Regions from separate parts of the Micromonospora sp. IBSANI012 genome, predicted to be linked through region 4. Evidence: riboswitches for the same ligand, from Rfam matches in the RefSeq annotation. Region 4 holds a riboswitch; each other region holds the start of a gene.
The links. Region 4 has a riboswitch for cyclic di-AMP ahead of ACTWM8_RS10755 (C39 family peptidase). Riboswitches for the same ligand answer to the same signal wherever they lie in the genome.
Positions count from the first base shown of each region.

Region 1: it holds a riboswitch for cyclic di-AMP, as region 4 does, so the genes downstream of both, ACTWM8_RS23100 (coiled-coil domain-containing protein) here and ACTWM8_RS10755 (C39 family peptidase) in region 4, are expected to answer to the same signal.
Region 2: it holds a riboswitch for cyclic di-AMP, as region 4 does, so the genes downstream of both, ACTWM8_RS17005 (transglycosylase family protein) here and ACTWM8_RS10755 (C39 family peptidase) in region 4, are expected to answer to the same signal.
Region 3: it holds a riboswitch for cyclic di-AMP, as region 4 does, so the genes downstream of both, ACTWM8_RS03105 (coiled-coil domain-containing protein) here and ACTWM8_RS10755 (C39 family peptidase) in region 4, are expected to answer to the same signal.

Region 1 covers NZ_CP199933.1:5,012,175-5,017,972, reverse strand. Annotated here, with positions in the region: gene surE (5'/3'-nucleotidase SurE) at 1-746, opposite strand, end outside; gene ACTWM8_RS23110 (SRPBCC family protein) at 871-1,350, shown strand; gene ACTWM8_RS23105 (hypothetical protein) at 1,364-1,867, opposite strand; gene ACTWM8_RS23100 (coiled-coil domain-containing protein) at 1,985-3,043, opposite strand; cyclic di-AMP (ydaO/yuaA leader) riboswitch at 3,048-3,179, opposite strand; gene ACTWM8_RS23095 (cation diffusion facilitator family transporter) at 3,321-4,235, opposite strand; gene ACTWM8_RS23090 (HelD family protein) at 4,396-5,798, opposite strand, start outside.
Region 2 covers NZ_CP199933.1:3,693,509-3,699,306, reverse strand. Annotated here, with positions in the region: gene htpG (molecular chaperone HtpG) at 1-55, shown strand, start outside; gene ACTWM8_RS17015 (peptidoglycan-binding domain-containing protein) at 107-991, opposite strand; gene ACTWM8_RS17010 (hypothetical protein) at 993-1,118, opposite strand; cyclic di-AMP (ydaO/yuaA leader) riboswitch at 1,566-1,740, shown strand; gene ACTWM8_RS17005 (transglycosylase family protein) at 1,739-2,413, shown strand; gene nhaA (Na+/H+ antiporter NhaA) at 2,663-3,970, shown strand; gene ACTWM8_RS16995 (ABC transporter ATP-binding protein) at 3,967-5,049, opposite strand; gene ACTWM8_RS16990 (ABC transporter permease) at 5,046-5,798, opposite strand, start outside.
Region 3 covers NZ_CP199933.1:638,327-644,124, forward strand. Annotated here, with positions in the region: gene ACTWM8_RS03095 (helix-turn-helix transcriptional regulator) at 187-516, opposite strand; gene ACTWM8_RS03100 (carbonic anhydrase) at 749-1,402, shown strand; gene ACTWM8_RS03105 (coiled-coil domain-containing protein) at 1,468-2,487, opposite strand; cyclic di-AMP (ydaO/yuaA leader) riboswitch at 2,492-2,622, opposite strand; gene ACTWM8_RS03110 (YibE/F family protein) at 2,789-4,126, opposite strand; gene ACTWM8_RS03115 (heavy metal translocating P-type ATPase) at 4,445-5,798, shown strand, end outside.
Region 4 covers NZ_CP199933.1:2,344,321-2,350,118, reverse strand. Annotated here, with positions in the region: gene ACTWM8_RS10770 (helix-turn-helix domain-containing protein) at 1-749, shown strand, start outside; gene ACTWM8_RS10765 (hypothetical protein) at 1,308-1,481, shown strand; gene ACTWM8_RS10760 (alpha/beta fold hydrolase) at 1,588-2,343, opposite strand; gene ACTWM8_RS10755 (C39 family peptidase) at 2,450-3,280, opposite strand; cyclic di-AMP (ydaO/yuaA leader) riboswitch at 3,504-3,644, opposite strand; gene ACTWM8_RS10750 (hypothetical protein) at 3,948-4,709, opposite strand; gene ACTWM8_RS10745 (hypothetical protein) at 4,861-5,268, opposite strand; gene ACTWM8_RS10740 (acyltransferase family protein) at 5,335-5,798, opposite strand, start outside.

The sequences.
Region 1 (5,798 bases), 2.7 Mb from region 4:
GCGGCCAGCAGGGCCAGGTCGGTGCCGGGCTGTACGGCCTGCCCCGGCTCCTCCAGCGAGGTCCGCACGAAGCCGTGCCCGGACTCGGCCACCGTCATCTGCACCTGGCCGAAGCTGGCCAGGGTGGCCCGGCGCACGCCGCGCAGCCGCCCGTGGGGCAGGTCCGGGGCGTTGACGTTGAGCACGCTCTCCACCGGCCCGGCGGTCAGTCGGGGTAGCAGGTCCAGCGCCATCCGGGCGGCGGTGTCCCAGTGCCGTTCCGCGTCGCGTACCCGGGCGGCGGCGGAGACCGCGGCGCCGCCGCTGACGGCGGTGGCCTCGCCGACGGAGAGCACGTCCAGCGAGACGGCCATGGCGCGGCAGCCGTTGGCGGCGGCGGTGAAGGCCGCGCCCACCGTGCCCGAGTGCAGCACCGCCCGGCCGGCGTTGGCGCCCCGGTTGATCCCGGAGAGCACCATCGTCGGCGGCGGCCCGAAGGCCCCGTGCACGGCGATCAGCGCGATGAAGCCGGGCGAGCCGCCGACCCCGTACGCGGGCACCCCCGGCAGCTCCGGCAGTGGATGGTCGCGGACGACCATGTGCCCCTCGCGCTCCACCGCGGTCATCGAGGCGCTCGTACCGCTCGCCTCCTCCAGCGGGGCGGCCACCACCACGTCCAGGCCACGCTCGGTCGCCGCCCGGGCCAGCGCCAGGATGCCCGGCGCGGCGATCCCGTCGTCGTTGGTGACCAGCACCCGCAGCGTCACCGGTACCCGTCCATGCCCCGCCTCCCGTGGCCGTCGCCGGCCGGATTCCCCGCCGGGGCACCGTCATGCCGCCTGCGATTGCCAGCCCGGCCGCCGTACGGGACGATCGGGCGACCGACGAGGGGTGGAGGGTGGAGTGGTCCGGCGGGAGTCGTTCAGCTACACGGTGCAGGCGCGCTGCTCACGGGCGGACGCGGTGGCGCTGTTGAGCGATCCGGCCCGGCAGGGGGAGCTGCATCCGCTGATCGTCCGGGTGCGCCAGCTGCCGACCCGTCCGGGCGCCCGAGCCAGCTACGCCATCACCGACCGGCTGGAGCTGGGGCCGCTGCGGTTCCCGGTCACCTACCAGGCCGACGTCCTGGTGGTCACCGACGACGAGATCGTCACGGTGGCCCGGCAGCAGCCCGGCACGACGGTGCGCAACCACACCCGGCTCCAGGAGGAGGGCGACGTGCTGCGGATCGACGTGGAGATCACCCTCTCCGCGCCGGCGCCGCTGTTCGGGTACGCGTTCCGCCAGGCCCGCGCCGCGCACCTGGGCCTGGCCAGCCGGCTCGGCGCGGTGCTGGACCGAAAGGCCGACGGCGGCCCGGTCCCGAGCTGACGCCCCCGTCCACTCAGCGGTGGCCGGCGGGCGCCGCCGTCCGGCGGGGCGGTGGGACGGCCCGGCGGTTGCGGCCCCACGGCTTCCAGGTGGAGATCACGGTCATGGTGACCAGCAGGCCGGTGGAGACCGCCGGGGCGACCACCACGTCGATGCGCTGGTGCGCGGTGGCGTCCGGTCCGGCGGCGGCGCGCAGGTTCGGCGTCAGCGCGAAGAGCACCAGGCCGATCATCACCGTGGTGAGCACCAGCTTGACCACCACCCAGCGCCAGCGCAGCAGCCCCCAGGGGGTCAGCAGCGCGCTGGTCACGCCGACCACCCAGACCAGCACGCTCAGCGGCGCGAAGAGCCAGGTCGCCACCAGCGCCGCCGCCGGGTAGACCACCCCCGGGTCGGCGCCGCGCAGCCCGGCGATGCCGAGAGTGAGCAGCACGAGGTCCGCGCCGAGCCAGCCCAGCGCGGTCACCAGGTGCAGGGTGAGCAGGGTCTTGCGGCCGTCGGGGGAGAGTCGGGTCATGCCTCGATGCTCGCCCGGCCGTCGCGCTGCGTCGTGGGCCGGTCGACGACATCCCGGGTACGTCGGCGCGCGTACGACGGGGCCCGTCCGCCGTGGACGGGCCCCGCCGCGGGTCGGTCAGTAGACCGACAGGTGCACGTGGTTGGTGTGGTCGCTGGACGGGTCCCCGCCGGCCCCGCTGTACGACTTCCACCCACTGCTGGGCAGCCAGATCTGCCGGTACCAGATCACGTACAGCACCCCGAGCCGGTCGGCGTTGCGGATGAAGTACGCGGCCAGGTTGTTGCCGTACGTCTTGTCGCCGCCGGTCGCGTCGCCGCCGAAGCCGCTCTTCTGCGCGGCGAAGTCGCAGGCCCGGCCCTTGGGGTGCTCGCCGGAGCCGCTGGGACGGTGGCAGGAGACGTACCGGGTGAAGCCGGCCGCCTGGGCCTGCTGGAGCGCGTTGAGCATGCGCGGGGTGATGCAGCCGTCGGCCGGGGTCGGGTCGTTGACGCTGCACGACTCCGGCGGCCAGGAGCCGTCGGGGTTGCGCGGCGCCGGCCGGGCGTTGGCGGTGGAGGTGCCGCGGTTGGAGCCGCCGGCGGTGCTGGCGGCGGGCTTGTCGGCGGCGGCCACCGCCAGGGCCCGTTCGGCCTGCTCCTTGCGCTTGGCCATCACCGCGACCTGCTTGCGCTCCTCGACGATCTCCTGGTCCAGCGCGGCCCGGGTGCGGGTGGCGTCGTCGCGGGTCTGGATCAGGTTGCGCAGCTCCCGGTCCTCGTTGGAAGCGACCGTCTCCAGCGCCGCCGCCCGGTCCAGGAAGCCTTCGGGGCTGGAGCTGTTCAGCAGCGCCGACACCGGCCCGAGCCGTCCGGTCCGGTAGGCCACGCCGGCGATCTGGCCGACCTTGCCCTGCCGGACGGTCAGCTCCGACTCGATGGTCTTGAGCTGGTTGCCGAGCTCCTGCTGCCGCTTGGTGGAGCGTTCCAGCGCGGCCTTGGCGTCGATCCAGCCCTTGCTGGCCGCGTCGAGCTGGGCGCGCAGCGCGGGGGTGCCGCCCTCCTCGTCGCCGGGGGCGGCGGCGAGCCGGGTGGCGGGGCCGGCGGCGGTCGCCGGGACCGGCGCGGACGACACGCCGAGGGCGAGTGCCGCGACGACCGCGGCCGCCAGCCGTGCGGTGGTACGTCGTACGTGCATGCACATGTCCTTCCGTCAGCCGCCGACCGGGTTAGCTGACGGGTTCGGGACGGAAGATCCCTACCGCTGACGCGGATGCACCCCACGAACATGGTTCCCCGGCTCGCCCTGGCAGGCGATTAGGCGGCGGCCACCGCCGGCACCGGAGGGTGCCGCCTGGCGGAGGCCGGGACCGAGCCTACCGGTACGGGTGTGACACCCGCCCGTTTCGTGACTGACGGTACTGGAGTGAATCCTGGTTTAGGTGACGTAACGGGACAATAGGTGTCCGCTTTCGTCACCACTCGACCTGCCCGCAGGCGCCGGGGGCGGCCCCCGGCTCGATCTGGAGGGTGGCGTGCTCGATGTGGAAGTCCTCGTGCAGGGCGGTGCGGGCGGCGGCGAGCACCGTGCCGACCTCGGCGCCGGGGACCATGGTGAGGTGGGCGGAGGCGACCTCCATGCCGGAGGTGAGCGTCCAGACGTGCAGGTCGTGCACCTCGGCGACGCCGGGGACGGCGGTCAGCCGGTCGTGCACGGCGGTCACCTGGAGATGCTCCGGGGCGGCCTGGACCAGGATGCGCACCGCCGCGCGGCCGAGCCGCCAGGTGCGGGGGAGGATGAACAGGCCGATCGCGACCGCCACCGCCGGGTCGGCCCACCACCAGCCGGTGCCGGCGATGAGCAGCGCGGCCCCGATCACGCCCAGTGAGCCGAGCAGGTCGCCGAGCACCTCCAGGTACGCCCCGCGCAGGTTGATGCTCTCCTGCGCCCCCTCGCGCAGCAGCGCGAACGCGACGAGGTTGGCCAGCAGGCCGAGCACCGCCACCGCCAGCATCGGCCCGGTCCGCACCTCCGGCGGGTCGCCGAACCGGCGGACCGCCTCGATCAGCACATAGATCGCCACCCCGCTGAGCAGGACGGCGTTGGCGAGCGCGGCCAGCACCTCGAGCCGGTAGAGCCCGAAGGTGCGCTGCGGGTCCCGGTCGCCGCGCCGGATGGCGGTGATGGCGGCCAGCGCCATGCCGATGCCGAGCACGTCGGTGAACATGTGCCCGGCGTCGGAGAGCAGGGCCAGCGAGCCGGTGGCGAACGCGGTGACCGCCTCGACCACCATCAGCGCGGCGAGCAGCGCGAAGGCCGTCCAGAGCCGCCCCCGGTGGCGGTGCGCCGCGTTCGCGACCGACCCGTGGTGGTCATGACCTGCGCCCACGCCCACACCCTCCGTCGCCCCGGCGGCCCGAACCCAATCTATGCTCACATCGCTATGTGTGCAACTAACACCGCGACCATCCCGCACTGTGGAGAACGAGTGGCCTCCGCGCCCGGAACAGCCACTCCTTCTTCGAAAGTGCCCGACCCCGGGGCGGGGGTCAGGGGGTGGGGTCGATGGTGGTGAGGCGCTGGGTGGCGCGGGAGAGGGCGACGTAGAGGGTGCGCACGCCCGAGCCGGGGTCGGCCCGGATCTCGCTCGGGGCGATGAGCACGACGCCGTCGTACTCCATGCCCTTGGCCTGGAGGCTGGTCACCACCTGGAGCCGGGAGCCGCCGCGTCCGCCCAGCCAGCCGGCCACCTCGTCGCGGCGCGGCACCGGCGTGATCACGCCGACCGTGCCCTCCACCTCGGTGAGCAGCGCGTCCACGGCCTGGACGGTCGCCGCCGGCAGGCGGTCGGCGGCGACGGTCAGCGCGATCGGCTCCACGCCGGTGGAGCGGACCGCCGTCGGCAGCTCCAGGTCGGGGTAGAGCCGGCGGATCTCCGCCGCCGCCACCGCGAAGATCTCCGCCGAGTTGCGGTAGTTCGTGGTCAGCGCGAAGCGGTGCCGGCGGCGCCGGCCCAGCGCCTGGTCCCGGGCCCGGTCCAGCTCCTGCGGGTCACCGGTCCAGGCGGTCTGCGCCGGGTCGCCCACCACCGTCCAGGAGGCCAGCCGGCCGCGCCGGCCGATCATCCGCCACTGCATCGGGGAGACGTCCTGCGACTCGTCCACCACCACGTGCGCGTAGTCGCGGTAGTCCTCCGGACGTTCCCGGGCCGCCGCCCGGGCGGCCCGCTGCCGGTCGGCGAACGTGCTCAGCTCGCGCACGCCGCCGGCCAACTGGTACGGGTCGCGCTTGGCCCGGGCCGGCTGCACCGGCTTGCCCAGCAGCGCGTCCAGCTCGTCGAGCAGGGCGATGTCGGCCACCGTCAGCCCCTGCGCGTCCAGCACCCGGTACGCCTCGACCAGCAGCGCGGTCTCCGCCCGGGACAGGATGCCGCCGGCGTACCGGCGCAGTCGCTCCGGCCGGGCCAGCCAGCCCAGCACGTGCCGCGGGTGCAGCCGGGGCCACCACGCCTTGAGGAACTCGCGGAACTCCGGCCGGTCGATGATCTCGTCCTCGAAGGCGCGCTGCTCCGGCAGCCGGGGGACGCCCAGCCGGCGGGCCTGGGCGTACAGCGCCGCGAGGACCGCGTCGAAGGCGACCCGCCGTACCTCGTTGCGCCGGGCGCCCCGGGACAGCGCCCGGTCCCGGACGCCGTCCAGCTCGCGGCGCTCCAGCCGGAGCAGTCCGCCCCGGTAGAGCAGGCGCAGCTCGTCCGGCCCGTCCGGCACCGCGTCGCGTACCGCCCGCTCGAGCACCTTCCGCATCCGCAGCGAGCCCTTCACCGCCGCCACCTCCGGCGGGTCGGTCCGGGTCGCCGACATGCCCGGGAAGAGCGAGCCCAGCGAGTGCAGCGTGGCGGTCTCCTCGCCGAGCGAGGGCAGCACCGAGGCGATGTACTCCACGAAGACCGAGG
Region 2 (5,798 bases), 1.3 Mb from region 4:
CGACCCGGCCCGGTTCGCCCGGGTCCTCGCCGACCGGCTGGCCCGCACCCTCTGACGCGACGACGGCCCCGGCCCGGTGGGGGAGCACCGGGCCGGGGGCGCCTGCTCAGGAACCGACCCGCACGCCCATCGCCGCCCAGGTGGCCGGGCCGACCACCCCGTCCACGGTGAGCCCCCGCATGCCCTGGTACCAGCGGACGCCGGCCTCGGTCTTCGCGTCGAAGGCGCCGCTCGCCGGGCCGCACCGCTTCGCGCCGACGAACCGCTGGACGAAGGCCACGTCCCCGCCCGTGCTGCCGCGCCGCAGCGTCCGCGAGCCCGGTCTGCCCCCGGACACCGGCGACGCCGGCCGGCCGCTGGGCACCGACGGGGCCGGCGTGACGGCCGCGCGCAGGGCCGCCACGGTACGCGGGCCGACCACCCCGTCGGGGGTGAGCTTTCGGGCGGTCTGGAACGACCGTACCCAGGCGGCCACGGCCGGCCCGAACACCCCGTCGGCCGTCAGTCGGGCCCCGAGGCGGTTGGCGACGGCCTGCAACTCCCGGACGTCGCCGCCCCGGGAGCCGGCGCGCAGCAGCCGGTCGCCCAGCCGGGCCGTCGTGGCGGTGGCGATGCCCCACGGGTGGCGGCTGTCCTCCAGGCTCCGCTGGTGGCTGACGCTGACGTGCAGGTGCTTGTCGTGCGGGTTCGGCCCGGTGTACCGGGCCGGCCGGAAGCTGCGGGTACGGCTCCAGATCTTCCGGTCGTAGATGACGTACTGGGTGGACGGATGGTTGACGGCCTGCCGGACGACCAGCAGCGGGTCGATCCCGTCGACGTCCACGTCCACCGCGTTCACCGACTGATCGTCATTGTCCGGATTATGGTCCGAGCGGCGCGCCTGGTGACTGGCATCGCCCAACCAGCCGTCGGACTTGCGGTCCCGCTGCGGCCAGCGGGTGTCTATCTCCTCGCGCAGCACCCGCAGCGCGGGCGCCAGGTGCACGCCCATCTCACTCCTCCTCTTCCAGCGCGGCGGCCAGGTCGAAGTCGACCTCGTCGCCGGCCAGGCTCTCCGGGTCGTCGTCCTCGTCGAGGGTGGCGACGAGGTAGTCGGTGTCGATGCTGACGGTGTCCATGAAGGTCCTTCCTCTCGCGGATGGCCGGCCGCCGCGAACCGGGGCGGACCGTGACGGCCAGGGCGCCGGCGACCGGCATCCGGCGGTCGGCGGGTCCGAAGCGTCGACGCCGCGGCGCGCTCTGCTCCCTACCGTCCGAGTCGGCGGCCGGGCTGCCCAGACATGAGTCGCCAATCAGCGGCAACGCTGACCGTCCGGCGGCGCGGAACGCTGATCGAGGCCGCCTGACCAGCGAAAACGGGGAGGCGACGCACCTGATCCGCCGCTCGGGGCGAGGCTTTCGGCCCAGTCGTGACAGATTCCCGACCGGCCCTTGTAGAGCACCGCCGACCGGCCCGCAACTCGAAGGACGGCGCCGTCGCTCAGCCGGGTGAAGAACTTCACAAGAAGTGGGCAATCGCCCCAAACAGTTCGTAACGTCGTTCGTGTCCGCGATCGCGGACACCACGGCCGGTAACGCCTAATCCATGCCGCCGGCCGGTGGGACCTTTTCAGCGGGCATGGAGCGGGGGACCCACACGTTCCTCGGTGCACGTCACCTCGGGGTGAAGCCGCCCATGGGCGGCCGGGCTCCTCGGCCCGAACCCGACAGCTCACCTCGTCGGCGTGGAGGAATCCAGATGGCAACTGAATACACCGCCCGTCATCGACGGGTCAGCTCGCGCCGCATCGCCGTCGGCACGCTCGCCGTCGGTGCGGTCACCGGGGTCGCCGCCGTCCTGGCGCCGGCGTCGCCGGCGAGCGCCGCCAGCGTCAACTGGGACGCGATCGCCCAGTGCGAGTCCGGCGGCAACTGGCACATCAACACCGGCAACGGCTACTACGGCGGCCTGCAGTTCTCGCAGGGCACCTGGTCCGGCTACGGCGGCAAGAAGTACGCCTCCCGCGCCGACCTGGCCAGCCGTGGCGAGCAGATCGCGATCGCCGAGAAGGTGCTCGACGGTCAGGGCATCGGGGCCTGGCCGACCTGCGGTCGGAAGGGCGGCTCCACCAAGAGCTACTCCACCCCCTCCGAGAAGTCGGAGAAGTCGCAGAAGTCGCAGCGGCGCTCCGGCTCGTCGAAGGCCACCTCCACCGAGCGGTCCTCGCGGGAGCAGCACAGCACCCGCAGCCAGCGGCGCAGCGCGCCGGCCGGGACCGGCGACGTGTACGTGGTGCGGCTGGGTGACACCCTGTCGCAGATCGCCGACGCCCTGGACCTGGCCGGTGGCTGGCAGGCGCTGTACGAGCGCAACAAGCGCGTGGTCGGCGCCGACCCGGGGCTGATCTTCCCCGGTCAGAAGCTCAGCCTCTGACCCAGCACCCAGGCACCCTGACGACGCCCGGCCGGACGACCGGCCGGGCGTCGCCGCGTCCGCGGCATGGTCGGCGCGGGTTCGGGCCGCCGGCGACGGGGTACCGGGCGCACGTGGACCGGCCCGCCGGCGCGTCCGCGTCGCCGGTCGTCGGGGCCGCGGCGGGGGCGCGGGGATAGGGTTGGTCCTGGTGTGCCGGGAAGTCTGGTCGGCGATGGACGACGCGACCCTTGCCGACGAGGAGATCCCGTGACCGACGCCGCCCGGCGCCGTACCAGCCTGTTCGCCCGCCGCTCCTGGGGCGAGACCAGCCGCATCTCCGCCATCCTGCGCAAGGAGACCGTGGGCGGGGCGCTCCTGCTCGTCGGGGCGCTGCTCGCGCTGCTCTGGTCGAACTCACCCTGGGCGGACGGCTACCGGGCGCTGCGCGACCTCACCGTCGGCCCGGCGTCGCTGCACCTCGATCTCACCCTCGCCACCTGGGCCGCCGACGGGCTGCTGGCGGTCTTCTTCTTCGTCGCCGGGCTGGAACTCAAGCGCGAGTTCGTCGCCGGCGACCTGCGCGATCCGCGCCGGGCCGCGGTGCCGGTGGCGGCGGCGGTCGGCGGGGTGGCCGTACCCGCGGTGCTGTTCGTCCTCATCGCCGGGGTCGACGGCGCCCGGGGGTGGGCGATCCCCACGGCCACCGACATCGCGTTCGCCCTGGCGGTGCTCGCGGTGGTGGGACGGCTGCTGCCGTCGGCGCTGCGTACCTTCCTGCTCACCCTGGCGGTCGTCGACGACCTGCTCGCCATCGTCATCATCGCCGTCTTCTACACCTCCAGCCTCGCCGTGCCGCCGCTGCTGGCCGCGCTGGTGCCGCTCGCGCTTTTCGCCGTGCTGGTGCAGCGCCGGGTCCGGTCCTGGTGGCTGCTGCTGCCGCTGGCCGCCGTGACCTGGACGCTGGTGCACGCCTCGGGGGTGCACGCCACGGTGGCGGGGGTGCTGCTCGCCTTCACCGTCCCGGTGCTGCGCAGCGAGGCCGCTGGCGGGCCGAACGCCGGGCCGGGCCTGGCCGAGCACTTCGAGCACCGGTTCCGGCCGATCTCCGCCGGGGTGGCGGTGCCAATCTTCGCGTTCCTCTCCGCCGGCGTCACGGTCGGCGGCCTGGCCGGGCTGGCCACCGCGCTGACCGACCGGGTCGCGGCCGGCATCGTGGTCGGCCTGGTGGTCGGCAAGCCGGTGGGCATCCTGGCCGCCACCTGGCTGGTGTCCCGGTTCACCCGGGCCCACCTCGACGAGGGGCTGAACTGGCTCGACGTGCTCGGCCTGGCGCTGCTCGGCGGGATCGGGTTCACCGTCTCGCTGCTGATCGGCGAGCTGGCCTTCGGCCTGGGCAGCGCGCGTGACGACCACGTCAAGGTCGCGGTGCTCACCGGCTCGCTGCTCTCCGCGCTGCTGGCGACGGTGATCCTGCGCGCCCGCACCCGGGTCTACCGGCGGGTGCACGAGATCGAGACCCTCGACGAGGACCACGACGGCGTCCCGGACGTCTTCGAGCCGAAGGCGGACCGCTAGCCGTCCGGCTGCGCTGGCCCGGCCGGGTACGCCCGGGTCTCGCTGGCCTTGACTGCCGCCCACACCCGCTGCCCGGGCTCCAGCCGCAGCTGGGCGGCGGCGGCCGGGGTGACGTCGGCGGCGGCCGGGACCGGGCCGGCGAGCTGCACCCGCAGGTTGTCCCCGTGCCGCTGCACCCCGGCGACGGTGGCCGGCCAGGTGTTGCGGGGGCTGCCGTCGGGCTGCCGCGGGTGCAGGGCCACGGCGGCGGGTCGGAAGACCACGAAGGCGTCGCCGTCCAGCCGGTCGGCGGTGGCCAGGGCGAAGCCGTCGCCGAGGCGGACCCGGTGACCGTCGGCGTGGCCCCGGTAGAGGTTCAGCCCGACGAGGCGGGCGACGTAGTCGGTGCGCGGCCGCGCGGTGACGGTGGCGGCGTCCCCCTCCTGCACGACCCGGCCGTCCTCGACGATGACCAGCCGGTGGGCGAGGGCGAGCGCGTCCAGCGGGTCGTGGGTGACCAGCAGCGTCGCGCCGTCGTGGTCGGCCAGGTGCCGGTGCAGGTGGGCCCGGGTGTCCAGGCGGGTCCGGGCGTCCAGCGCCGCCAGCGGCTCGTCGAGCAGGAGCAACCGCGGGCGTACGGCGAGCGCGCGGGCCAGGGCTACCCGCTGGGCCTGCCCGCCGGAGAGCTGCCGCGGCCGGCTCCGGGCGTGCCCGGACAGCCCGACCCGGTCCAGCCAGCCGGCCGCCTGCTCGCGGGCGGCCCGCCGGTCGAGGCCCTGCCGGCGGGGGCCGAACGCGACGTTGTCCAGCGCGCTCAGGTGCGGGAAGAGCAGGTAGTCCTGGAACACCACGCCGACCCGGCGCCGCTCCGGCGGGATCCAGCTGGCCCGGTCGGGCCGGTCCAGGTCGACGCCGTCGAGCAGGACGTGGCCGGCGGTGAGCGGCTGGAGCCCGGCGAGGGCGCGCAGGGCGGTGGTCTTGCCGGCGCCGTTCGGGCCGAGCAGCGCGACCACCTCGCCGGCGCCGACGGTCAGCCGGACGTCGAGTCGGAAGGCGCCCCGGTCGACGACCAGGTGGCCGTCCAGCAGCGGAGCGCTCACGGGCTGGTGATCCAGCGGTCGCGCAGGCCGGCGAGGATCGCCACCGAGACGGTGAGCAGGATCAGGCTGAGCACGATCGCCGCGTCCAGATCGGTCTCCAGGGCCAGGTAGACGGCGAGCGGCATGGTCTGGGTGCGGCCCGGATAGTTGCCGGCGAAGGTGATGGTCGCCCCGAACTCGCCCAGCGCCCGGGCCCAGCAGAGCACCGCGCCGGCGGCGACCCCGGGAGCGATCAGCGGCAGGGTCACGTGGGTGAAGGTGGTCCACCGGCCCGCACCGAGGGTGGCGGCCGCCTCCTCGTATCGGCTGTCCGCGCCGCGCAGCGCGCCCTCGACGGCGATGATCAGGAACGGCATCGCCACGAACGCCTCGGCGAGCACCACGCCGGTGGTGGTGAACGGCAGGGTGAGGCCGAAGGCGCCGTCCAGCCACCGCCCGAGCAGCCCATTGCGGCCGAACACCAGCAGCAACGCCACGCCGCCGACCACCGGAGGCAGCACCAGCGGCACGGTGACCAGGGCCCGCACCACCCGGCGGCCGGGGAACTCCACCCGCGCCAGCAGCCAGGCCAGGGGTACGCCGCAGGCCAGGCAGAGCAGCGTGGCCAGGGTGGCGCACTGCACCGACAGCCGTAGCGCGGTGAGCACGCCCGGCGCGGTCAGCCGCTGCGGCAGCGTCGCCCACGGGGTACGCGCCAGCAGCCCGGCCAGCGGCAGCACCAGGAAGAGCAGCCCCAGCCCGGCCGGTAC
Region 3 (5,798 bases), 1.7 Mb from region 4:
GGCCGGCGGTCGCGCCGTGGTCGACCGGACCGACGTCCGGGCAGCCGACGCCCGGCTCCCGCCACCGGATTGCCGGTAAAGCGGGTGGTCGGTCGGGCCCAGGATCGCGGCGTGGTTCGACCGGACCGACGCCCGGGGCGGGCCGGCGAGCGCCGCCCGGTCGGCGCGGAGCGACGATGGCGGTCGTCAGGAGCTCGACTCGGCACGCTCGCCGGTGAAGAGGGCGAGCAGGTCACCCACCTGGCGGTCGGACTCGGCCGGGTGCCGGAAGTGGCCGCGCGGGTTGACCGTGTACTCGTTGCGCCGGCCCACCCGCGTGCGGTGGAGGTAGCCGCCGGCCTCCAGGTCGGCGACGATCGCCTGCGCGGCGCGCTCGGTCACCCCGACCTCGTCGGCGACGTCCCGCAGCCGGGCGGTGGGGTTGCGGGCGATGGCGAGCAGCACATGCGCGTGGTTGGTGAGGAACGTCCAGTTCCGGGTGCTCCCGTTCTGCGCAGTCGTCGCCATGCCCGTCATCGTATGGCCAGTCCATCGGCTTTTCCGCCCTGGCTCCCCCGGCTCCGCCTCCCGTCGGCCGGCCCGCAGGACGCCGCGACGAAACATCACGGCAACGCCGGGGCAACGTATGAAATCTGTATCACGTAAACCTTGACGTATCTTCTGCTGCGTGTGACGGTGGGCGGCGAGGCCGCCTCCGTCGCCGGCCCTGTGTGACCAGGCCGATCTCGCGAGGGACCGAGGTGAGGCAATGACCCTGACCGATCCGACGCAGGCGCTCGCCGAGCTGCACGCCGGCAACCGGCGCTTCGTGACGGGCGCGCAGCGCCACCCCAACCAGGACTCGCTGCACCGGGCGGCGGTCGCCGACGGCCAGCACCCGTTCGCGGTGATCGTCGGCTGCTCCGACTCCCGCCTCGCCGCCGAGATCATCTTCGACCGGGGCCTGGGTGACCTCTTCGTGGTGCGTACCGCCGGGCACACCGCCGGCCCCGAGGTGCTCGGCAGCGTCGAGTACGCGGTGAGCGTCCTGAACACCCCGCTGGTGGTGGTGCTCGGCCACGACTCCTGTGGGGCGGTGCAGGCCGCCCGGGACGCCGCGCGGACCGGCACGCCGCCGGTCGGGCACCTGCGGGCGGTGGTGGACGCGGTGGAGCCCAGCCTCCGGCGGGCCGCCGAGCAGGGCGTCGACGACGTCAACGGGATCGTCGACATCCACATCGCGCACACCGTCGAGGCGCTGCTGGGCAACTCCGCCGTACTGGCCGCCGCGATCGCCGAGGGGCGGTGCGCGGTGGTCGGCATGTCGTACCGGCTCGCCGCCGGTGAGGTGCAAACGGTGGCCGCGGTGCCGAGCGTCGTGCCGACCCAGGCCGGCGATCGGGCGACCGCCGTCGCTGGCTGAAACCCCCCGCACGCGACGAGGGCCGCCCCCACCGGGGACGGCCCTCGTTCGGTACGCGTCGCGCGCTACAGCATCGACATATGCACGTGGTCGGTGTGGTTCGACGGTCCGCTGTACGACTTCCACCCGGTCGCAGGGAACCAGATCTGCCGGTTCCAGATCACGTAGTAGATGCCGAGCCGGTCGGCGTTGCGGATCAGGAACGCGGCGAGGTTGTTGCCGTACATCCGGGTGTCGTTGTTGTGCCAGGGCGCGAAGCCGCTCCGCTGCAACGACCAGTCGCAGGCCTTGCCCTTCGGGTGCTCCCACGGCCCGCCGGGCCGGTAGCAGCCCGCGAACCGGTTGAAGCCGGCCCGCCGGACCTCCTTGTACGCGTGCAGGGTGCGCGGCGTGATGGTGCCGGAGGTGGTCGGGTCGTCCTCGGTGCGCGACTCGGGACGCCAGCCGCCGTCGGCCGTCCGGCCGGGGCCGATCCGAGCGACCGGCGAGGTCGCGTCGACCAGGCCGCCGGTGAAGCCCCGGCCACCGACCAGCTGAAGGGCCTTCTCGGCCTCCCGGCTCTCCCGGGCCATGTCGTTGGTGAGCTTCTGCTGCTCGCGCACCTCGGCGTCGAGCGCCAGCTTGGCCTGCTCCGCGCGGTTCTTGGCGGCGGTGACCTTGGCCAGCTTCTGCGCGTTGACCATGTTCAGCTCGTCCAGGGCGGCGGCGCGCCTGACGAACGAGTCGGGGGCGTCGCTCTCCAGCAGCATCGCCACCGCGCCGATCCGGCCGGTCCGGTACGACTGCGCCGCGATCTGCGAGACCGTCGGCTGCAACGCCGCCAGCTCGTCCTGCGCGCGCCGCACCTCCAGTGCGAGCTGCTGCTGGCGCTTCTTGGACTTCTCCAGCTGCGTCTTGGCCTTCGAGTACTCGCGGTTGCGCAGCTCGATGACGTCGGTGAGCAGCTTGGGCTCGTCGTCCTCCTCGTGCCCGGAGGGGGTGGGGGTCGCGGGCGCGGCGATCGCGGCTGTCGGCCCGCCCAGGATGGCCAGGGCGGCGAACACGGCCACCACCGGAGTCAACCAGCGGCGCAGGGGTGCCGTCACAGTGTTCCCTTCCGTCGACCGCCGACCGGGTTAGCTGACGGGTTCGGGACGGAAGTGGCCCCTACCGCTCGCGCGGATTCACCCCATGTACCTGGTTCCCCGGTTCGCCTCGCGGCGATTGGGCGGCGGCACCGCAGGCGCCGCTGCGCGCCTTCGGCGGTGACCGGCAGCGAGGTTACCCGAGAGTCGTACCGGGGATCTACGTCCAGAACCCGACTAAAAGCGTTATTTCGCCGTAGCGATGCGTGACGAGTGACGCGTTCGTCAGGTTCCGCGTCGGCGTCGGTCACGCAGCGGAGTCTCACCATGCGGTGTCCGTGCTCCTTTCCGGGTCGGGCCACCGTGCGGGGGCCGGGGTGGACGGTCCGCCGGGACGCGACGCGCTCAGCGCCTGGAGCGCCGCGTCCCGGTCGGCGGAGGGGCGGGGCGTGGGTGCCGGTCCGGTGTCCCGGGCCGGATCGTCGGCCGGGCCACGACCGGCGGTGGCGACCAGCGCGGCCAGCGCGGTGGTCAGCGGTACGGCGGCGACCAGGCCGAGCGTCGCCACCGCGCTGCGGACGATCTCCTGGGCCAGGAACTCGCTGGTGAGGATCTGGCTCACCGGCCGGCTGTCGGCGGTGAGCAGGAGCAGCAGCGGCAGCGAGGCGCCCGCGTACGCGAGCACGATGGTGTTCACCGTGGAGGCGATGTGCGCCCGGCCGACCCGGGTGGCGGCCCGGTAGAGCTGCGTCCGGGACAGTCCGGGGTTGGCGTGCGCCAGCTCGGTGACGGTGGCGGCCTGGGTGACGGTGACGTCGTCGAGCACGCCGAGCGAGCCGATGATGATGCCGGCCAGCAGCAGCCCGTGCAGGTCGACGTCGCGCTGGTACATCGACAGCGTGGTGGCCTCCTCGCTGCCGAACCCGGTCAGGTGGGTGGCGGCGGTGGCCAGGCTGCCGAGCACTCCGGTCAGCACCAGGCTGCCGAGCGTGCCGAGGACCGCCACCGAGGTCTGCGCGGTGATCCCGTGGGTCAGGTACAGCACCACGAACATGATCAGCGCGGAGCCGGTGATCGCGATCAGCAGCGGGGAGCCGCCCGCCGCGATGCCGGGCACGACGAAGGCCAGCAGGATGGCGAAGCTGGCGCCCAGCCCGGCCAGCGCGGCCAGCCCGCGCAGCCGGCCGAACGCCACGATCGCCGCCGCGAAGAGCGCCACCAGCCACACCAGGGGCTTGCCCCGCTGGTGTTCGGCGATCTGATAGCTGGTGGCGGTGGGGTCGGCCGGGTCGGTGAGCTGGACCAGCACCACCTCGTCGCCCACCGCCACGGCGGGTGCGCCCGGGCCGGCGGGCACCGGCGTCTCCACCTGCCGGCCGCTGTCCGGCCCCTGCTGGACCCGGACCGTCACGGTCCCGCACGGGCCCTCGGCCGCGCCGGGCGCCTCCGGCGTCGGTGGGCAGGGTTCGGTCACCACCCGGGTCACCGTGCCGTGGTGGCGCGCCGGCTCGGCGCCGCCGTCGGCCTGCCGCGAGTCGCGCGGCCACAGCACCAGGGCGGCGATCACCGTGACGACGAACAGCGGGACCACCGTCGCGACGAGGATCCGCCGCACCCCCGGTGGGGCGGACGGAGCGGGACGGGTGTGGTCGGCGCCCATTGCGAGTCTCCCAACGATCCAGGGCGGGGTACGTGTCAGCCGGCCGGTCGGTTCACCGGCGGAACGCGCGTGGCGGGTCGCGTACCCGGGTGTGGGCCCTGGGTGCCGGCGGGGTCACCCAGGGCGACCGGACGGCGCGGTCGCCCGGCGTGGCGACCCGCCCGGGCGGTCGCCCACGGCGGCCGAGCCCGGCGCGGTACGCGGGCCGGCGGCAGCTGCGGCGGATGGCGAGTCATGGCCGGAGAATCGTAGCCAGGTTCGGTGCGGGTCCGCCCGGTTCGTGCCGTCGGCAGCGCGCCCACCGGGCATCGTGAGGGCATGGACCAGCACGCCGGACCGGCCGGGCCCCCGGGGTCGGACCGGCACCGGGGGCACGACCGGCACGCCGGCCACGACCCGGAGATGTTCCGCCGCCGGTTCTGGCTCTGCCTGGCGTTGACCCTGCCCGTGGTCGCCACCAGCCACATGGTGATGGACTGGTTCGGTTACTCGCTGGAGTTCCCCGGCCGGTCCCTGGTCGGGCCGGTGCTCGGCTCGGTGGTCTTCTGGTGGGGCGGCTCGCCGTTCCTCGTCGGCGCGGTGCGTGAGGTGCGCGACCGGGCCCCGGGGATGATGCTGCTGATCGGGATGGCGATCACCGTCGCGTACGCCGCCTCGCTCGCCACCAGCCTCGGCGCCTTCGAGCTGGACTTCTGGTGGGAGCTGGCCGCCCTGGTCACCATCATGCTGCTCGGGCACTGGCAGGAGATGAAGTCCGTCGGGCAGGCGCGGGGCGCGCTCGCGGCGCTGGCCGCGCTGCTCCCCGACGACGCCGAGCGGGTCGGGCCGCAGGGCGGCACCGAACGGGTGCCGGTGAGCGGGCTGCGGGTGGCCGACGTGGTGCTGGTCCGCCCGGGTGGCCGGGTGCCGGCCGACGGGCGGATCGTCGACGGGGCCGCCGAGCTGGACGAGTCGATGGTCACCGGCGAGTCCCGCCCGGTCCCCCGGACGGTCGGGGACCGGGTGGTGGCCGGCACCGTCGCCACCGACTCGGCGATCCGGGTCCGGGTGGAGGCGGTCGGCGACCAGACCACCCTCGCCGGCATCCAGCGCCTGGTGGCGCAGGCGCAGCAGTCCGGCGGGCGGGCGCAGGCGCTGGCGGACCGCTTCGCCGCCTGGCTCTTCTACGTCGCCACCGCTACCGCCGTGCTGACCGTCGCGGTGTGGACCGCGCTGGGCGAGCGGGACGAGGCAGTGGTGCGGACCGTCACGGTGCTGGTGATCGCCTGCCCGCACGCGCTCGGCCTGGCCATCCCGCTGGTGATCGCGCTCTCCACCGCGTTGGCCGCCCGCTCCGGCGTGCTGGTCCGCGACCGGCTCGCGCTCGAACGGATGCGCACCGTGGACGTGGTGCTTTTCGACAAGACCGGCACCCTCACCAGGGGGGAGCACGCGGTCGTCGGGGTGGCCGCCGCGCCGGGGACCGGCGAGGACGAGGTGCTGCGGCTCGCCGCCGGGGTCGAGGCGGACAGCGAACACCCGCTGGCCCGGGCGATCGTCGCGGCCGCCGCCGAGCACGGCGGCCCGGCCCCGGCCGCCGGCTTCCGCTCGCTGCCGGGGCGCGGCGTCCGGGCCGACATCGACGGTACGCCGTACGCGGTCGGCGGCCCCGCGCTCCTGCGCGAGCAGCGAC
Region 4 (5,798 bases):
GCGGGTGGTTGGCGGTGCTGCGGGCCACCGTTCACATCGACCTGCGGCAGCGGTCCGCGGCGGCTGCCCATCTGCGGGCCGCTCATGACCTCGCCGAGCATGCCGAGCACGCCGAGATCCGGGCTTGGTGTCTGGAGACCCGCGCCTGGGACGTGCTGACTCAGGGCGACTGCCGGACGGCACTCGACCTTTCCCGCCAGGCCCAGCGGGTCGCTCCGAAGGGTAGCTCCGCCTACATTCAGGCAACTGCCCAGGAGGCGCGTGCGTGGGCGCGGATGGGTGACGTTGGTGCGACGCGGCGCGCGTTGGATCGGGTGGAGCGACTGGCGGCGAATCTGCCGGTTCCTGAGCGCGCGGAGCACCACTATCGCTATGACCCGGCCAAGGCTGCCGCGTACACGGCTACGACGTTGTCGTGGGCGGGGGACCCTGGTGCCGAGCAGGTTGCGCGAGCCGTGCTGGCGGAGCTGGACCCAGCCGGCGATGGGGGAGCGCGGCCCCGCCGGTCCGCGTCAGCTCGTCTTGACCTGGGCCTTGCCTTGGTCGCCGCTGGGCAGCCAGACGAGGCGGTAGCTCTCGGGGCGAAGGCCGTGACGTCCGGACGGGTGGTGCCGTCGAACTGGTGGCGGGCCACGGAGCTGCTGGCCAAGGTGGAGCAGGCGAGAGTGCCGGAGGCCACGACGTTGCGCGACCTGTGCATCGAGTTCGCCCCCGGGCGTCGGCCATCAGCGGACAGCACATCCGGTTAGCGGACAGTCACCTTCTGGATCGACGATGTTTGTGGCGTGACGCTGTTCCTCACTGCCCCGGGGTGCGGAACAGGGCACATCAGCCGCTGCCTATCCGCGCCCTGCAAAGAAGAGGGGACGGATTCGTGACGTTGATTGTCGGGCTTCTACGACGGATCGTCAGCCGGCTTTTCCCGTCGCCACCGGCGCTCCCCCGCGTCGGACAGCGCATTGAGGCACGGGAGCAGGAAGCTGCCCGGCGGCGGCTCTTGGATCAGGCGCGAGGCACGGCGCAGCAGCCCTCGACCGTAGAAGATGGGTCGCTCAACTATCACCCGGCGCCGCCGTCTGCGGAGCGCGGCAAGTGAGCGCCCACGGGCCAGTGCTGCCGATCTGGAGCTGCGGCGGCTGTGGCGCACCCTGGCCATGCACTACCCGACGCCAGGAGCTGCGAGCAGAGTTCGAGGATGCTCCGGTGTCCCTGTCTCTCTACATGGGGGCGCAACTCGTTCGTGCCACCGCCGATCTGACCTGGGCACCCGCCGGCACGCTGTATCGGCGCTTTCTCGGCTGGATGCGGTGAGCATCCTGCGTCCCGGCGACGAGAAGTTCCACTACAGCGACGGCTCCCACCGGTGGATCCCGCCGGACCCCGCCTACGACCAGGAGATCTGGGACGAGCAGGTCCGCCAGCACAAGCAGAGCCACCTGAGGAACGAGCGCCCGAAGGTGCGCCTGCGGCGGCTGGTCTGATGCCGCTGCAAGGTCCGGTGTAGACGGCGTGCTCGAACGTCCAGGTCGGCAGGTGGTTCCGAGCCGCATGCGACCGACGGCGGCGACGCCCGCGGTCCGCAACCGGTCACAGGTACGGGTCGAGCAGGGCCAGCACCGCCGCCGGGTCCTCCACGTGCGCGTTGTGGCCGAGGCCGGGCAGGGTCGCCACTGGCACGCCCAGCTCGGCGAGCTGCGCGCCGCTGACCATCGGGTCGTGCTCACCCCGGGCCAGCAGCACCGGGACGTCGGTGGCGGCCAGCAGGGCCGGCAGCTGCGGCTCGCCCACCGCGAAGGCGGCCGGGTCCATGGCCAGCCGCCAGCGGCCGTCCTCGGCACGAAGCCCCGCGTCGACCACCGGGTGGTGCGGCGCGAAGAGCCCGCCGAGGCCGGCCACCTTCAGGTAGCGGCGGGCCGCCTGGTCCCGGGTGGCGAACCAGGTCACCGGGCGCTCCGCCAGCTCACGCGCCCGGGTCAGCTCGGCGGGCGACCAGACCGCCTTGATGCCCAGCCCGACCACCGCGTCCACCGGGAGCCCGGCGTCGCGGGCGGCCAGCGCCAGCGCGACCACCCCGCCGAGGGAGTGGCCGAGGACGACCAGCCGGTCAGCCGGGCGGGCCCCCTCGGCCACCGGGCCGAGCCCCGCCGCGACCTGCTTCGCGAACCCGGCGAAGGAGTACCCGGGCAGCGGCGGCGAGAAGCCGTGGCCGGCCAGGTCCGGCGCCAGCCAGCGGCCCGGCCAGCGGTGTTCCAACAGCGGCGCCCAGGGCAGCCACACGTCGCCGGTGGCGCCCATCCCGTGCAGCAGCAACAGCAGCCGGCGGGTACCCGAGTCGTCGGTCATGGGCCGCAGTGTGCCACCGCCCGGTTCCGGCGCGCGAGACCCGCGCCAACGGCGACGGGCACCGGCCCCCCAGGGGAGCCGGTGCCCGGACGCGCGACGGTGTGGATCAGGCGGAGTAGCCGCGGGTGGCGATCCAGTTCGCCAGGTCGATGGTGCTCATCCAGTACGACGGCAGGCTCGGGTTCGCCGAGTCGGCGATCCGGACCGTCCGGCCGTCGTTCTTGTAGCCGACCACCGCGATGTAGTGGCCGCCCGGGAAGGAGTGCCAGCCGCCGTCGGTGTCGGTGGCGGTGCCGGCGATGTTCGCCACGACGCCCCGGCCGTCGGTGATCGCCGCGACCACGTCGGCCTGGAGCCGGTCGATCTGCGCCGAGCTGGGGGTGCCCTGGAACATCCGGGTCCGGTACGGGTCGCCCTTGACGATCTGGTTCAGGACCCGGGTGGTGTCCAGCGCGGAGTTGGTGCCCATCTCGGTGGTGCCGAGCGGGCCCTCCAGCTCGTACTGGGTCCGCTCGATGCCGGTCGCGCTGAGCGCGTTGCGCACCGCCGCCGGACCGCAGTTGTAGTAGGTGGTCTGCGCCTGGTAGTCGTAGCGGAGGACCTTGGTCGACGGCGGCTTGGGGGCCGCCTTGCGGGTCAGGTCCGGGTCCGCCTTGGCCTTGGTGGCGCTGGCCGACGGCGAGGGGCTGGGTGACGGCTTGCCGGACGGGGTGGCGACGCGGCCCTGGCCGCGGGTCGCGACGTCGTCCAGCCGGGGCGCCACCTCGGCGACGGCGGCCGAGGTCTGCTGGCGGGCGGGCGCCTCGTCGGCGAGCAGGGTGCTGGCGCCGGAGACGAGCACGAGGGCGGCGGCCGAGCCGGCGACCAGCTGGTACGACCGCTCGGTGGCCAGGCGTCGCAGCTGCCGCTTCAGGGTGTGCTTCACGTTTTCCTCCACGGTACGAGGGCGGGAGCGGCGTGCCGGATCGGCGCGTGACGGGACGTCACCCGCGGGTGTCAAAGCCGGTGTGCGAGGCCGCTCGGCGGGGGTGCGCCCGGTCGGTGTCCGGGCGGCGGGGTGGGGCCGGTATCAGCGCGCGAGGGCGCGGCGGACCGGCGCGAACACCCCGGTACCGAGGTGGAGAGCAAGCCGAGGGATGCGAGAGAACAGCAAAAGCTGGAACTCCTTCCGACACCGCCTACCGGGTTAGCTGACGGATTCGGGCGGGAAGAGCGCCCTACCACGGGCCGTGGCCCGCGGATTCACCCCGGACGTGCATGGGTCCCCGGTTCGTGAAATCACGATTGAGCGGGTCGGCGCGGCGTCGCCTCTTGCGATCGGAAACCGCACCGGACCCGGGCGACATTACTGGTCGGTCACGTGTCAGCCAAGCGCTCCCAGCTGCGTAAACATGATCAGGGCGACAAATTAGCCGCACACTTCGGCACTGACGTCACTCAATGGGACAGGCGGTTGTTCCGGGACCGTCGGGCGACAACCGGACAGCACGGCGGCAAACCCTGCCGATCGTCGCGATCGATATCACCGACTGTGACCGGATGACCGGTTTCCCGATTGCGGTGACGCGGCTCACGGAAATACGCGTAACAGTTCGGTCAAGTCCTCAGCCCACCCGGGCCGGCCGCCACCGTGCCGCGAGCGCCGTCCGCGCCGTCGCCGTCGCCGTCCGCTGGGCGGGCAGCCGTACCGGACGCAGCCGCTCCGCCGCCGCGTACGCCTCAACGGCGAGCGCGCGGGCCGCCTCGGCGGCCAGTTCGGCGTCCCGCCACGCCGACCGCTCCCGCCCGGCCGCCGCCCGGTACGCGTCCCGCCGGCCGTCGCGTACCGCCCGGGCCAGCAGCACCTCCTGCTCGACGGGGTGCCGCCGGGGGTCCCAACCGTCCCGGTGCGCGAAGACGTCCCGCAGCCGCTCCACCGGCAGCTCGCCGCGCCAGTGGGCCGCCACCGCCGCCTGGTGCAGCCAGCGCTCCCGGCCCGCGTACTCGGCCGGCGTACGCGGGGTACGCGGGGCGGGCAGCGCGGCGGCGCCGGTGAACCGGCGGGCGGCGGTCTCCGCCTCGTCGTACGCCGTCCAGGCCCGGTCCACCTCCTCCTGGGCGGTCAACCAGGCATCCCGCCACCGGCGCGCGGTCTGGGCGGCGCCCGCCGCCGCGACGGCGACCTCCTCGGCGTACCGGCGCAGGTCCGCCAGCTCGGTCGCGGGGTCGGCCGGGGACGGGTCGACGACCGGCTCGTCGGGGGCCGGGTCCCGCTCGGGGCGGGCGACCAGCACGGTGAGCACGGTCAGGGCGAGCACGAGCAGGGCCGACCAGATGGCGGCGGCGGTCGGGACCTCGACGAGGAACTGGTAGAGGACGGTGTTCACGGTGGGCACCTCCCGGAAGCGGGATGCGGAAAGAGGAGTCCCACACCGGCCCGGGGGCGACGGGGCGAGGCCGGGGCGGCGCCGCGTGCCGGGGGGCGGGTGCGGTGGTGAGGTTCTCGAAGGCGCGGTCGCGGGTGGCCCCGCGTGGCGGTCAGCCGACCGGCGGGGCCCGGGGACCGGTCGCGCCGGCGGCCAGCCCGGTCAGGGGCAGCGACGGCGCGGTGACCGGATGGGCCGGCCTGCCGACCGGGCCGACCGAGGTGACCGGATCGAGCGGAGCGGCGGCCGGGGCGACGAATGCGCGGCCGGTGCTCTGGGCATCCCCGGCGGCGAGCGTCACGGCGGGGATGGCGGCCGCGCGGACGGCGGACCCGTCGGGCACCGCCAGATCGGCGAGGACCGGGGCGGCGGCCGGGCTCGGGGCGGCGGAGAGCGGGCCGGCATCCGGCGCGGCCGGACCGCCGAGGGAGAGCGCGACCGCCAGGGCGAGGCCGGTCAGCAGCCGGGAACTCCAGCGCGCCACCCACCACAGAGGACTGGTGAGCGCGACCGGAAGCACGGCACCACGCTACGCCGATGCCGGGGTGATCGCAGCGTCGCCGGGCGTGTCGTCGCGGCGCTCACGTCAGTGGGGGTCGCGCGGGCCTGCGTACTCGATGGGTCGGCCGGCCGGCGTGCCGTCGGCGGCCGCCCGCGGTGCCGGCGTGGGCTGCGATGCCGGCGCGACCGGAGCGTCCAGGGTGGACGGATCGGGCGTCGGGGCGGGGCGGGGCCGGCGACGGGGGGCCAGGCGGCGCATCATCGGCGTCTCGACCCAGCGGTGCAGCAGGGCGGCCAGCACCAGGTTCACCGCCAGGAAGCCGAGCACCGCCAGCGGTCCCCACCAGCCGGGCAGCCCGACGCCGAGGTGGCCGGTGGCCCGCAGCACGGTGACCATCACCAGCACGTGCACCAGGTAGAAGGCGAACGAAACCTCACCGAGCCAGACCAGCCGGCGGTGCCGCCAGGGCGAGGGCAGACCGCGCACGTCGGCGTCCGCCGCGGCGGTGATGACCAGGATGTACGCCACCGAGAGGATCGCCGCCCAGA